Regions from separate parts of the Cupriavidus sp. GW821-FHT02F09 genome, predicted to be linked through region 1. Evidence: predicted binding sites of a transcription regulator. Region 1 holds the regulator's gene; the other holds the start of a gene.
The links. Region 1 encodes sigma-54, which starts transcription at its own class of promoters, with help from an activator protein. Its sites were predicted from a motif close to TGGCANGNAANCTGCTTT; they were not measured.
Positions count from the first base shown of each region.

Region 1 (7,317 bases):
AAGAAGCGCTACGGCTCGCGCACCGTGGTCAAGGACGTGTCGCTCGACGTGAAGAGCGGCGAGGTGGTCGGCTTGCTGGGCCCCAACGGCGCGGGCAAGACCACGTCGTTCTACATGATCGTGGGGCTGGTGGCGCTGGACGAGGGCGATATCGTGCTCGACGACAAGCACATCAGCGGCCTGGCCATCCATGAGCGAGCGCGCATGGGCCTGTCCTACCTGCCGCAGGAAGCCTCCGTGTTCCGCAAGCTCAATGTGCAGGAGAACATCCGCGCAGTGCTGGAGCTGCAGCTCAACGATGGCAAACCCCTGGGCAAGGCCGAGATCGAGCGCCGGCTGGACACCCTGCTGGATGACCTGCAGATTGCCCACCTGCGCGACAACCCGGCGCTGTCGCTGTCCGGCGGCGAGCGCCGCCGCGTGGAAATCGCCCGCGCGCTGGCCTCCGCGCCGCGCTTCATCCTGCTCGACGAGCCCTTCGCCGGCGTCGACCCGATCGCGGTTGGCGAAATCCAGCGCATCGTCAGCTTCCTCAAGGCACGCAATATCGGCGTGCTGATCACCGACCACAACGTGCGCGAGACGCTAGGCATCTGCGACCACGCCTACATCATCAGCGAAGGCGCGGTGCTGGCGTCCGGGCAGCCTGAGGACATCATCGCCAACGAGTCGGTGCGCAAGGTCTACCTGGGCGAGAACTTCCGCATGTAAGGGCGCGCGGCGCCTGCCGCGCATCGCCCCCCCGGGCGGCTTCGGTGTCGCCTTTTATCCTTCAAACGATCATAGCGACACCAGCGATAGCAATTTCCGTTCCATCAGTACGGAAGTTGGGCATAAAATAGGTCGCATGAAACCGTCGCTACAGCTCCGCCTCTCGCAGCATCTCGCGCTTACGCCGCAACTCCAGCAGTCGATCCGGCTGCTGCAACTGTCCACGCTTGAACTGCAGCAGGAAGTGGAACAGGCGCTGACCGAGAACCCCTTGCTCGAGCGTGAGAACGACTGGCTGGACAGCCCGTTGCGCGTGTCCTCGGACGGCTCGGTGAACCTGCAGAGCGCGCCCGCGCCAGCGCCCGCCGATGGCCAGGGCACCAGCGAAAACCGTCCCGATGGCGCCCCCGAAGCCGACGACAGCTACTCCGACAGCAATGAGGATTACGGCAGCGACTGGAGCCTGGACGACTTCGCCCGCCGCCCGCAAGGCGAAGACGACGAAAAAACCCCGATGCAGCTGCGCGACGCCGAGCCCACGCTGCGTGAACACCTCATGGAACAGCTGGCGCCGCTCAAGATTTCCCTGCGCGACAAAGGGCTGGCTATCTTCCTGGTCGAGTCCCTGGACGATGACGGCTACCTGAGCACCACGCTCGAGGAAATCTGCAGCGAGCTGCCGGAGGAGCTCGAGTTCGAGGTCGACGAGATCCAGGCTGTGCTCACGCTGCTGCAGAGCTTCGATCCGCCGGGCGTCGGGGCACGCAACGCCGCCGAGTGCCTGGCGCTGCAATTGCGCAGGCTCAAGCATCCGCAGCGCGAACTGGCGCTGAGCATCGTCACCAACCACCTCGAGCTGCTGGCGGTGCGCGATTACACGCGCCTTAAAAAGGCGCTGCAAGTGGACGAACCGGAACTCAAGGCCGCACATGAACTGATCCGCTCGCTCGCGCCCTATCCTGGCCATGCCTACAGCCGGCCAGAAGCGGACTTCGTGGTGCCTGATGTTTTTGTTCGAAAGTTGAGCGGCGGATGGATCGCCCACCTCAACCCGGATGTGATGCCGCGGCTACGCATCAACGACATGTACGCGCAGATTTTGCGCGGTGCAAAAGGCGATGCAGGCGCGGCCGGACTGCAGCAAAAGCTGCAGGAAGCACGCTGGTTGATCAAGAATATCCAGCAAAGGTTCGACACGATATTGCGCGTCGCACAAGCCATTGTCGAACGTCAAAAGAACTTCTTCACCCACGGTGAAATTGCGATGCGCCCCTTGGTTTTGCGGGAGATTGCCGATACACTGGGTTTACACGAGTCCACCATCTCTCGGGTGACTACCAATAAATACATGGCAACGCCGATGGGGACTTTCGAGCTGAAGTATTTTTTTGGCTCTCACGTATCCACAGAAACCGGCGGCGCGGCCTCATCAACGGCAATCCGTGCGTTGATCAAGCAATTGATAGGAGCCGAAGACGCTAGGAACCCCTTGTCCGATAGCCGGATTGCCGAATTGCTCGGCGAGCAAGGCTTTGTGGTAGCACGGCGTACCGTTGCCAAATACCGCGAAGCGCTCAAGATTCCCGCGGTCAATCTCCGTAAGACTTTGTAGCCGAGCTGCATCGCCTGCCTGATGCAGCTCTTTCAGAAGGAGAAACGCTATGAACTTCAAGATCAGTGGACACCACTTGGACATCACGCCCCCTCTGCGTGAGTACGTGGAAACGAAACTGGAGCGTATCGTCAGGCATTTCGATCAAGTCATTGGCGTAAGTGTGCTGCTCTCTGTCGACAATACAAAAGAAAAGGACCGGCGGCAGTACGCGGAAATCAATCTACATCTCAAGGGCAAGGACATCTTTGTCGAAGCGCATCATGAAGACCTGTATGCCGCTATCGACGCACTGGTCGACAAGCTCGACCGGCAGGTGATTCGCCACAAGGATCGCGTGCAGAGCCACGACCGTGAAGCGGTCAAGTATCAGATGGCCGCATCGCAGATGCAGCAATGACCGTGCCTGGCGGCCCACATACCGGGCCGTCGGTGTCAGTCCCTTGAAAAATGGAATCAAGCCGCGCCCAGAGCGCGGCTTTTTCGTTGCAGCCTACCCGATCGGGCCACACAGGGGATTCCGCAACGCATATGTACCAGTGTATGCTGTGCAATACATGGTTGACCGGCCTAGCCATTCCGGTGCATGCAGCACCGCTTGAGCGCATCGGCTATTGCAATGCACAAAGCGGAAGCGGGCCTGCTCTATAATGGCCAGACGCCCGACACCGGCATGGGGGGACACCCGGTGGAAACCTCGGGCCTTGGTTTTTTACCTCTTTCCGCCCGGTGGGACGCCTCCTGGCCCCGGGCCTGCTTACTAGAAAACCCTGCGCATTCCACATGAATCGTTTGGCTAAATTGCTGCCACCCGGCAACATCAACCTCGACGTCAGCGTCACCAGCAAGAAGCGCGTGTTCGAACAGGCCGGGCTCCTCTTCGAGAACAACCATGGCGTAGCGCGCGCGACCGTGACCGACAACCTGTTCGCCCGCGAGTCGCTCGGGTCCACCGGCCTGGGCGCGGGGGTTGCGATCCCCCACGGCCGCATCAAGGGACTGAAGCAGCCACTGGCCGCCTTCATGCGCCTGGCTGAGCCGATCCCCTTCGAGTCGCCCGACGGCAAGCCGGTCGCGCTGCTGATCTTCCTGCTGGTGCCCGAACAGGCCACCCAGCAGCATCTGGAAATTCTCTCCGAGATCGCCCAGTTGCTGTCCGACCGCGAGATGCGCGAAGGACTGGCTACCCTGCCCACCCCCGACGACGTGCACCAGTTGCTGACGCAATGGCACCCTTGATCCGGCACTGAAAGCCCGTCCCTGAAAGCACCCGAATGGAACTCACTGGCGTCACCTCGCAGTCGATCTTCGACGACAACGCAGCCGATATCAAACTCTCCTGGGTAGCAGGACTGGAGGGCGCGGACCGGGCCTTCGATGTCGAGTTCGCGCGTGAAGCCACGTCCGCGGCCGATCTCGTCGGCCACTTGAACCTGATCCACCCGAACCGGATCCAGGTGCTGGGCAAGCCCGAAATCACGTATTACCAGCGCCTCGATGACGAGATGCGCAAGCGCCAGATGGGCGAGCTGATCCTGCTTGAGCCGCCGTTCCTGGTGATCGCCGACGGCATGGAGCCGCCGCCCGACCTGGAACTGCGCTGCACGCGCTCGTCCACACCGCTGTTCACCACGCCGGTGTCTTCGGCCGCGGTGATCGACCACCTGCGCCTCTATCTGTCGCGCATTTCCGCGCCGCGCGTGACCATGCACGGCGTATTCCTCGACATCCTCGGCATGGGTGTGCTGGTGATGGGCGAATCCGGCCTGGGCAAGAGCGAGCTCGGCCTGGAACTGATCTCGCGCGGACATGGGCTGGTCGCGGACGATGCCGTCGATTTCGTGCGCCTCGGGCCGGACTTCATCGAGGGCCGCTGCCCGCCGCTGCTGCAGAACCTGCTGGAAGTGCGCGGCCTGGGCCTGCTCGACATCAAGACCATCTTTGGCGAGACTGCGGTACGCCGCAAGATGAAGCTTAAGCTGGTGGTGCAACTGGTTCGCCGCAACGATGGCGAATTCGAGCGCCTGCCGCTGGACTCCCAGTATCTCGACGTGCTCGGCCTGCCCATCCACATGGTCAAGATCCAGGTGGCGGCCGGCCGAAATCTCGCCGTGCTGGTCGAGGCCGCCGTGCGCAACACCATCCTGCGCCTGCGCGGCATCGACACGCTGCGCGACTTCATGGACCGCCAGCGCGCCGCGATGCAGGCCGATGTCGCATCGCGGGGTCAGGGCCGGCTACTCTAGGTTTGGCGGGCCCACGCCATGCGACCACGACGGGGCCGTTTTCAATTGCTTACATCCGGCCGCGCTTCGATGGTCAACGCGATTGGGGCATAGGCCGTTTTGTGCAGTAATGGGCATTGGGCCCAGCCCCGAGTTGCCGAGCCGACAGGCCAGCAGCCATGAAGTCTTCCACAGCCAGGAGAGCAAGCATGAAAAAATTGATCGCGATGTGCGTGCTGGTAGCCCCGCTTTTTGCCACCGGCGCCTTCGCCCAGAATGCACCGGCCGCTGCACCCGCGGCACCGGCGGCACCTAACACCCAGCAGGACAAGATGAAGGCTTGCAACACGCAGGCCACCGGCAAGAAGGGCGATGAGCGCAAGGCCTTCATGAGCAATTGCCTGTCCAATAAGCCCGCGGCCGCACCCGCCAAGAACAGCCAGCAGGAAAAGATGAAGACCTGCAACGCCCAGGCCACCGGCAAGAAGGGCGACGAGCGCAAGGCCTTCATGAGCGACTGCTTGTCCAAGTAAGCTACCGGCATCACTTGCGGCGCGGACGTGTAAAAATGGCGAACCTCTTCGGTTCGCCATTTTTTCTGGCACGGCGCCGTCATGACGGCGTCATCACCTGATGTTATGCTTGTCGTGCTATGCGCATCATACTTATCACCGGGATCTCCGGCTCCGGCAAATCCGTTGCCTTGAACGTACTGGAAGACGCGGGCTACTACTGCGTCGACAACCTGCCGGCGCAGTTTATCCCGGAGTTGGCCCAGTACCTGGCGGCGCAGGGCTACACCCATCTGGGCGTCGCCACCGATATCCGTAGCCGTGAATCGCTGGACGAGCTGCCCGGCACGCTGCGCGACCTCGCCTCCGAACACCAGGTCCGGGTGGTCTTCCTGACCGCCAATACCGATGCGCTGGTGCAGCGTTATTCCGAGACGAGACGGCGCCATCCGCTGTCGATGCGCGCAGCCATGGCTGGCCTCTCGGCCAATCCCAGGAACGAGAATCTCGCCGATAGTGCCGCCGAGACCGCACTCAACGACACCTCGCTGATCGAGGCCATCGAGATGGAGCGCGAGCTCCTGAGCCCGCTGGCGGAGGCTGCGCACCGCATCGACACCAGCAATGTGCGCACCAATACATTGCGCGCGTGGATCAAGGAATTCGTGCGCGGCGATGACCTCAAGCTCACATTGCTGTTCGAGTCGTTCGGCTTCAAGCACGGCGTGCCCAGCGACGCCGACCTGGTGTTCGACGTGCGCTCGCTGCCCAACCCCTACTACGACCTGGCACTGCGCCCACTGACCGGCCGCGACGAGCCCGTGATCGACTTTCTGCAGAGCCAGCCGATGGTGCTGGCCATGGCCGAGGACATACGCGCCTATGTGGAAAAGTGGCTGCCAAGTTTCATCGCTGACAATCGCAGTTACCTGACCGTCGCAATCGGTTGCACTGGGGGGCAGCATCGCTCCGTGTACATCGCGGAAAGACTTGCCAACTATTTTCGCGCCCATGGTAATGTGCTGGTGAGACACCGCGAGCTCGCGCCGGGCGGCTAAACGCCGCACCGCCAGGTTTCGCGGTCAGGCTCGGCAATCCTCGCCCGAAACCTTTGCTGGCTCAGCATGTCCTCACCCGCCACGCCCGGCTCATCCGCATCGTTCGCCGCCCCGCACAGCACCTCGGCGGGGCCTACGTTGGATAGCCTGCCGCTGTTTCCGCTGCATACCGTACTCTTTCCCGATGGGCTGCTGCCACTGCGCGTGTTCGAAGCGCGCTATGTGGACATGGTGCGCGCCTGCATGCGCGATCGCACGCCCTTCGGTGTCTGCCTGATCGCCAGCGGCAATGAGGTCGCCCGCCCGGACGAGCCCACCATGCCCGAGACGATCGGCTGCCTGGCCGACATCATCGACTGCAATATGGAACAACTGGGTGTGCTGCTGATCAGCGCGCGCGGCCGCCAGCGCTTCCGGCTGCTGGGCCACAGCGTGAGCCCGGACGGCTTGCTGGTCGGCCAGGCGGAATTGCTGCCGCCCGACATCATCGACTGCAAGCTCGAACTGCTGGGCGAATGCCTGGCCGTGCTGCGGCGTATCGTTGCCTCGCTCCATGCCGAGCATCCGGGCGAGCTGCCTTTCTGCGAGCCGTTCCTGTGGGATGACCCCAGCTGGGTGGCCAATCGGCTGTGCGAGTTCTTGCCGGTGCCGCTCAAGGCCAAGCAGATGCTGATGGCGCTGCCGGACGCGGGCATGCGGATCGAGATCGTGCATAAATACATGCACCAGCACCACATCCTCTAAGCAACGTTAAAACAATCCCCCTTGGGCTTGCGCCTCCAGCAGCTTGCGCACCGGCGCGGGCGTGCCTACCGCATCCAGATCGTCCAGTGACAGCCAGCGTAGTGCGGGGCCGTTGGCGGCATCGCGCGCGGTGAGGCCGGTGACGTCGACGCGAATGGCGCGGATCAGCAGGCGGAAGTGAGTGAAGACGTGGGTGAGCTCGCCGACCATATTGGCCGTGCTGGGATTGCCGAATTCGCGGGCGCGTTCCAGCGCAGCGTCTTCGGCCAGTTCCGCATCGAAGGGCACGGTATCGACCGGCATTTCGGGCAGGCTCCACAGCCCGCCCCAGATGCCGCTGTCCGGGCGCAGTGCGAGCAGGACCTCGCGGCCGCGGCGGACCAGCAGCATCACGGTGCTGCGCTCGGGAATGGCGGCGCGCGGCTTCGGCGTGGGCAGCACGCCGGTCAGCCCGT
Region 1 covers NZ_JBWKVH010000008.1:100,096-107,412, reverse strand. The annotation lists gene lptB (LPS export ABC transporter ATP-binding protein) at 1-711, shown strand, start outside; gene AC07XB_RS12085 (RNA polymerase factor sigma-54) at 848-2,323, shown strand; gene hpf (ribosome hibernation-promoting factor, HPF/YfiA family) at 2,373-2,723, shown strand; gene ptsN (PTS IIA-like nitrogen regulatory protein PtsN) at 3,107-3,562, shown strand; gene hprK (HPr(Ser) kinase/phosphatase) at 3,598-4,569, shown strand; gene AC07XB_RS12065 (PsiF family protein) at 4,758-5,081, shown strand; gene rapZ (RNase adapter RapZ) at 5,201-6,118, shown strand; gene AC07XB_RS12055 (LON peptidase substrate-binding domain-containing protein) at 6,185-6,862, shown strand; gene mutY (A/G-specific adenine glycosylase) at 6,869-7,317, opposite strand, start outside.

Region 2 (7,317 bases), on a different contig from region 1:
AAGAAAGTAGGCAAAGAAGGCGCGCCGGATGGGGCGACACCCCCTCGGGCTTCGACGAAAAGAGCGGCCGGGACCCAAACTCGCATCGCCTTAGGGCGATACTCAGACATGGGTCCCTCGTTTCCGCTCTTTTCGCCGAATCCCGAGGCGCCCCATACGGCCTTGGCACACCTTGACGGCTCGCTTCGCATCGCGCGTGGGTGTTTCCCGCCCATTCGGGCGGGAAACACGGCTACACCAGTTGGTTGATCTTGCCGCTGGTTTGCTCCCCTCTCCCGCCTGCGGGAGGGGCGGGGGAGAGGGCGGGTGATCGCAATTTCGCAATGGTTCCAGGCTGCGAGGCTTTCTACTTTCTAACTGACAATCCCCAAGTGCCAAGGCACAAACTCGTTGTCCCCCAGCCCGAGCGCCTCGCTCTTGGTTGGCTGTCCCGAGGCCGCTTCCAGGATGTGCTCAAAAATCCGCTGGCCCATCTCGTCCACGGTCAATTCGCCGTCCAGCACCAGCCCGCAGTTGATGTCCATATCGCCTTCGAGCCGCGTGTACATCGGCGTATTGCTCGCTAGCTTGATGGTCGGCGCTGGCTTGGAGCCGAACATCGATCCGCGCCCGGTGGTGAAGCAGATCAGGTTGGCGCCGCTGGCGATCTGGCCGGTGGCGGCGACGGGGTCGTAGCCGGGGGAGTCCATGAAGACGAAGCCGGCTTGCTCGATGGGCTCGGCGTATTCATAGACGGCCTGCAGCGGCGTGGTGCCGCCTTTCATGGCGGAGCCGAGTGATTTTTCGAAGATGTTGGCGAGGCCGCCTTGCTGGTTGCCGTGGCCGACCACGCCGTTGAACTGGGCGTTCTGGCCGGCGGTGTAGCGCTCCCACCAGGCCAGGCGGTCCAGTAGTTTCTGGCCGACTTCCGGCGTGACGGCGCGGCGCGTGAGCATGTATTCCACGCCGTGGATCTCGGGGGTTTCCGACAGGATGGCGGTGCCGCCGTGGCGCACCAGGATGTCCATGGCCGCGCCGAGCGCCGGGTTGGCGCTGATGCCGGAGAAGCCGTCGGAGCCACCGCATTCCAGGCCGATCTTCAGGTGGCTGGCGGGCACGGGCTGGCGCGTGGCGGTATTGGCGCCGGGCAGCATCGCCTCGATGGCGCGGATGCCGGCCTGGATGGTGGCCGCCGTGCCGCCGCTGTCCTGCATGACCATGGTGCGCACGTGGCTGCCGGGCACCAGGCCTTGCGACTCCATCAGGCCCGCTACCTGGTTGCGCTCGCAGCCCAGGCCCACGATCAGCACACCGGCCAGGTTGGGGTGGCGTGCATAGCCCGCCAGCGTGCGCCGCAGCACGTCGAAGTGCTCGCTGGGCGAGGACATGCCGCAGCCGCTGCTTTGCGCGAAGGCGGCCACGCCGTCCACATTGGGAAAGGCCGCCATGCGCTCGGGCGTGAAGTGGTCAGCGATATGCCGGATCACCGTGGCCGAGCAGTTCACCGACGACAAGATGCCGATGAAGTTGCGCGTGCCAACCCGGCCGTCGGGCCGCACGAACCCCATGAAGGTGGCGCGCTCGGCCTCGGGCACATAGTCCACCGGCCGCACGTCCTGGCAGAAACCCGGGTCGCGATAGAAATCCACCAGCGCCAGGTTGTGCGAATGCACATGATCACCGGCCTCGATGTCGCGCTCGGCCACGCCGATCACGGTGTCGAACTTGCGGATCTGGGTGCCCTTGGCAATGGCGCAGGCGGCAATCTTGTGCCCCGCAGGCACCTGGGCGCGCACGCGCAGCCCCAGTTCAGGCAGGCTCTGGCCAAGGCTCAGGGCGTCCCGGGCGATCAGGACGTTGTCGTTCGCATGCAGGCGGATGAGGGCGGCGGAGTTCACGTTGGGTCAGCCTTGTTGCAGCAGTTCTTTGAGCTTGAGGCGCTGGATCAGGTGGGTTTCCTGGTCGTACACCGTGCTGATGTAGCGCTTGTATTCCGGGCCGTCCAGGTACATCACCGGCGCATCGATGCGGGCCGCGACCTGCTGGAATTCCTTGCTGGCCACCGCCTGGCGGAAGGCGTCGCGCAGTTTCTTTTCCACCGCCGGGTCCAGTCCGATGGGCGCGCCGATGCCGTTGGGCGCTTCCACCACCACGTTGTAGCCCAGTTCCTTGAGCGTCGGCGTGTCCTTGAAGCGCGGCGTGCGCTGGTCGCCCCAGGTGGCCAGCAGGCGCAGCTTGCCGGCTTCCACGTGGGGCGCCCAGGAGCTGGAATCGGCCAGCAGGTCCACTTGCCCGGCGAGCACGTCCTGCAAGGCCTGCGCGCCGCCCTTGTAGGCGATGGCATTGAAGCGCACACCGGCGGCCTGCGCGAATTCCTCCATGCCCACGTGGGTGGCGCCGCCGATGCCGGCATGCGCATAGGTGAGCTTGCCCGGATGCGCCTTGGCCTCGGCCACGACGTCCTTGAGCGACTTGAAGCGCGAGTTCGCCGGCACCGCGATGCCGAAGGTCTGGCCGGAGGTGCGCGCCAGGTAGGTCAGCTCGCTGCGCGGGTCCAACTGCAGCATGCCAAGCTGCGAGAAGCGCGTCACCGAGATCGGCACCTGGCCGATGGTGTAGCCGTCCGGCTTGGCGCGGGCCAGTGCCTTGGTGCCGATCATGCCCGATGCGCCGGCGCGGTTTTCCACCACGATGGATTGCTTGAGTACGCCGGACGCCACCTGGCACAGCGCGCGCATGGACTGGTCGGCGGTGCCGCCAACGGGCCACGGGCAGATGAAGGTGATGGGCCGGTCCGGATAGTCGGCGGCACGTGCGAGGCCCGGCAGCAACAGGCCGGCACTGCCAGCCGTCGCAGCCGTGGCGGCAGCGGCGCCGCTGATGAGCAGGCGGCGTCGCCCGTGGTTGATGCCGTGGGATGCGGTCATGTGTCGTCCTCGCAGGGTGTCGTTATTGGAGTCATGGGCTGGTGGCAATGTCCACCGGTCAGGCCGGATTGTGGCAAAGCCATTCATAACAATCCAATCAATCATCGGAATGGCTTCATAACCTTAAAGTTAAGTAGAATCGCGCCATGCCCCAGATCGACCGCGCCCTGCGCTCCAATATCAAGCTACGCCACCTGCAGCTGGTGGTGGCGCTGGAGGAGTTTCGCCATCTCGGCCACACCGCCGAGTTCCTCTCCGTCAGCCAGCCAGCCGTCTCCAAGATGCTCACCGAGGTGGAGAAGACGCTGGGCCTGACGCTCTTCACGCGCTCCACGCGCGGCACCGAGCCTACGCCGGCCGGCGCGTCGCTGGTGCGTTTTGCCCGCTCGGTGCTGGCGCAATACGAGCGCACGCGCGACGAGATCGCCGCGGAAGCCAGCGGCGCCGCCGGGCGCACCCGGGTGGGATCGATGGGCGCGGCCCTGCCGGTGCTGCTGGCGCAAGCCATAGGCCTGCTCAAGCAGCGCTCGGCGCAGGCCACCGTGCTGGTGGAGGAGGGCGACCTGCCCCACCTGCTGCCCAAGCTGCGCATCAGCGAACTGGACCTGATCGTGGGGCGGCTGGAGCCTGGCTACGCCGCCCCGGACCTCATCACCGAGCCGCTCTATAACGAGCCGATGGTGGCGGTGGTGCGCAGCGGCCACGCGCTGGCAAGCAAGCGTGCACCGGGCTGGGCGGACCTGGCCGGCATGCCTTGCGTGGTGCCGCCGCCATGGGCCTCGCTACGGGTCAAGATCGAGCAGGAGTTCTATCGCTTTGGGTTGCAGCCACCAACCGACCTGATCGAGTCGTCGTCCTACCTTGGCATCACCACCTTCGTCTCCCAGCTAGATGCCGTGGGCTTCCTGGCCAGGTCGGTGGGGCAGCAGTTCGAGCGGGAAGGCCGCTTCCATATCCTGCCCATGGACATAGCGCTGGAGCTGCCGCCAGTGGGCGTGATCACGCTGCGCGAGGGGCGGCCCACGCCCAGCAGCATCCAACTGGTCGAATGCCTGCGGGCAGCGGCCGGGCAATTGGCCGCGCCGCCGGCCGGTGCGAAGAGGCCGGCGCGCGCGCCGCGGCGCACGAAATAGCCAGCCTGCCGCGATCAGCGCGGCCTGGCCAGCAGGTACTTCGCCAGCGCGTGAAACGCCGGGATAAACCAAGCGCTAGCGGAGCCGGCTCACGACGCACCACATTGCGGCTCGGTCGTTCCCACAGGCACTGTTTAGGTCCACGCAAGCCGCCCCATGGTGCGGCTTGCGCGGGTGCCCTGCATGCGTATTCGGCCCGCGAAGGCGCCCTGGTGACCAATCTCCCTGATATGTAAGAGGAATACATTTGAATACATTTTCCTTCTTACATGGCATGTCTCCTGCTTTGTTGGTCTGCAACGCCCTCATGTATACAACCCGGGATACAAGCGATGACCAGCAAGACGCCTCTGCGCCGATCCGCCGCCAGGCTTGGCAGTTGCCGAACGCTGCCTGACTGGCAACAGCTCTACAAGACGCGAGGCGCCTCGCCCGCGGACGCGCTGGCGCCGTTCCTGGACCTGGACGCAGCGGACCCGGCCTGGATCGCGCGGCTGGATGCGGCGCGGCTGCAGTCCCAGCTAGCTGCGCTGACCGCGCGCGTTGAAGAAGCGGGCGGCCAGCTCGATGCGTTTCCCCTCTACGGCGTGCCGTTCGTGGTGAAAGACAACATCGACGTGGCAGGGTGGCCCACCACGGCGGCGTGTCCTGCGTTTGCGTATGTGGCCGAGCGCGATGCCGGCGCGGTGGCGCGGCTGCGCGCGGCCGGGGCCATTGTGGTGGCCAAGGCTAACCTGGATCAGTTCGCCACGGGCCTCGTGGGCGTGCGTTCGCCTTACGGCGCGGTGCCCAACACCTTCGATGCGGCATATGTCAGCGGTGGCTCCAGTTCGGGCTCGGCGTCTTCGGTGGCGCGCGGCTGGGTGCCGTTCTCACTCGGGACCGATACGGCGGGCTCGGGGCGCATTCCCGCGGCATTCAACAATATCGTGGGCCTCAAGCCGACCCGGGGCTGGCTCTCCAGCGCCGGCGTGGTGCCGGCCTGCCGCACGCTGGACTGCGTCTGCGTGTTTGCGCTGACGGTCGACGATGCCGCGCTGGTGGCGGAGATCGCCGGCGGCTTCGACCACGACGATCCTTACTCGCGCACCTATCCGCAGAGCGCGCCTGCCGCGCTGGCGCCATCGCCCGTGCTGGGCATTCCCGATGCGCCGGCATTCTTTGGCGATACGCAGGCGCAGGCCAGTTTCGAGCAAGCGCTGACGGACTTGCAGGCCATGGGCGCCAAGCTGGTGCCGATTGATTTTTCGCCATTCGCCGAGTTGGCCGCACTGCTCTACCAGGGGCCATGGGTGGCCGAACGCTTCCTGGCGGTGAGCCAGCTTCACGCCAGCCAGCCGGAAGCCATCGATCCGGTCGTTCGCGTGATCGTGGAGGAAGCGGGCCGCTATAGCGCGATGGACGCGTTCAGCGCCGAGTACCGGCGCGCGGCGCTGACCCGCGCTATCCACCTGGCGCTGGCAACGGTCGATGCGCTGGTGGTGCCGAGCGCGCCGTCGATCTATACGCTGGCCGCGGTGCAGGACGATCCGATCCGCCTGAACGCGCGGCTTGGCACCTATACCAACTTCGCCAACCTGGCTGACCTGTCGGCGCTGGCGCTGCCGGCCGGTGCGCGCGAGGACGGCCTGCCTGCTGGCATCACGCTGATTGCCCCGGCCTGGGCAGACCGCGCGTTGGCCCGCTTTGGCCGGCAGTGGCAGGCGGCGCAAGCGTTGCCGCTGGGCGCCACCGGGCGGGCTTGTCCCGTTGGTGCGCAGCGCGCGACGCCGGTCACGCCGGGATCGGTGCGGCTGGCCGTGGTCGGCGCCCACCTTAGCGGCATGCCGCTTAACCATCAACTGCTCACGCGCCACGCGGCCTTTGTGGAGGCTTGCAACACGGCGCCGTGCTACCGGCTTTATGCGCTGGCGGACACGATCCCGCCCAAGCCCGGGCTGGTGCATATCGGCACAGGGCAGGGCGCGCCGATCGAAGTCGAGCTCTGGGATGTGCCACTGGCCAGCTTTGGCGCCTTCGTCGCGGAGATTCCCGCGCCCCTTGGCATCGGCAAGCTGCTGCTGGAAGACGGCCGGCAAGTTACCGGGTTCATCTGCGAACCCCGAGGCCTGGAAGGCGCCAGCGATATCACGGCATTTGGCGGCTGGCGCGCCTATCTCGCCAGCGCGGACGCCAACGCAACCTGACCCGGGAGCGCCGATGTTCCACACCGTACTGATCGCCAATCGTGGCGAGATCGCCGTGCGGGCCATTCGCACCCTGCGTGCGCTAGGTATCAAGAGCGTGGCCGTGTATTCGGATGCCGATCGCAATGCCGCGCATGCCCGGCTGGCCGATGTGGCCGTGCCGCTGGGTGGCGAGCGTGCGGCGGATAGCTACCTGGTGGCCGAGCGCGTGCTGCAAGCCGCGTTGGATACCGGCGCCCAAGCCGTTTTCCCCGGCTACGGCTTTCTGTCGGAGAGCGCGGCGTTTGCCGAGGCCTGCGAGGCGGCGGGCCTGGTGTTCATTGGCCCGACGCCGCACCAGCTCCGCGAGTTCGGGCTCAAGCACCGGGCGCGCGAGCTGGCCGCCGAAGCGGGGATACCGATGACGCCCGGCACCGGCCTGCTCTCCAGCGTGGAGCAAGCCCTGCGGGAGGCCGCGCGCATCGGCTATCCCGTCATGCTCAAGAGCACGGCCGGCGGGGGCGGTATCGGCCTGTCGCGCTGCGCTGATGACGCCGAGCTGAGCGCGGCCTTTGACAGCGTGCAGCGGCTGGGCGAGCAATTCTTCAAGGATGGCGGCGTCTTTATCGAGCGCTGCCTGGACCGCGCGCGGCATATCGAGGTGCAGATCTTTGGAGATGGCGCGGGCCGCGTGGTGGCGCTGGGCGAGCGGGATTGCTCCACGCAGCGCCGCAACCAGAAGGTGGTGGAGGAAACCCCGGCACCGCACCTGAGCGAGACCACACGCCACGCGCTGCATCGGGCCGCGATCCAGCTGGGCGAATCGGTGCGCTACCGCTCTGCCGGCACGGTGGAGTTCATCTACGACGTGGAGCGGGAGGATTTCTACTTCCTGGAGGTCAATACCCGGCTGCAGGTGGAGCATCCCGTGACCGAGCTGGTGACCGGGCTGGACCTGGTCGCGTGCATGCTGAAGGTGGCCGCGGGCGATGCGCTGGACTGGGATGCCATCTCCCGCCCGCCGCAGGGTGCGGCCATGGAGGTGCGGCTCTATGCGGAGGATCCGCTCAAGCAGTTCCAGCCCTCGCCGGGCACGTTGACCGAGGTGGCCTT
Region 2 covers NZ_JBWKVH010000011.1:103,370-110,686, forward strand. The annotation lists gene AC07XB_RS15145 (UxaA family hydrolase) at 354-1,877, opposite strand; gene AC07XB_RS15150 (tripartite tricarboxylate transporter substrate binding protein) at 1,884-2,906, opposite strand; gene AC07XB_RS15155 (LysR substrate-binding domain-containing protein) at 3,053-4,039, shown strand; gene atzF (allophanate hydrolase) at 4,372-6,225, shown strand; gene uca (urea carboxylase) at 6,239-7,317, shown strand, end outside.
Region 2: the regulator sigma-54 is predicted to act here: its motif matches at 4,310-4,327, upstream of atzF (allophanate hydrolase).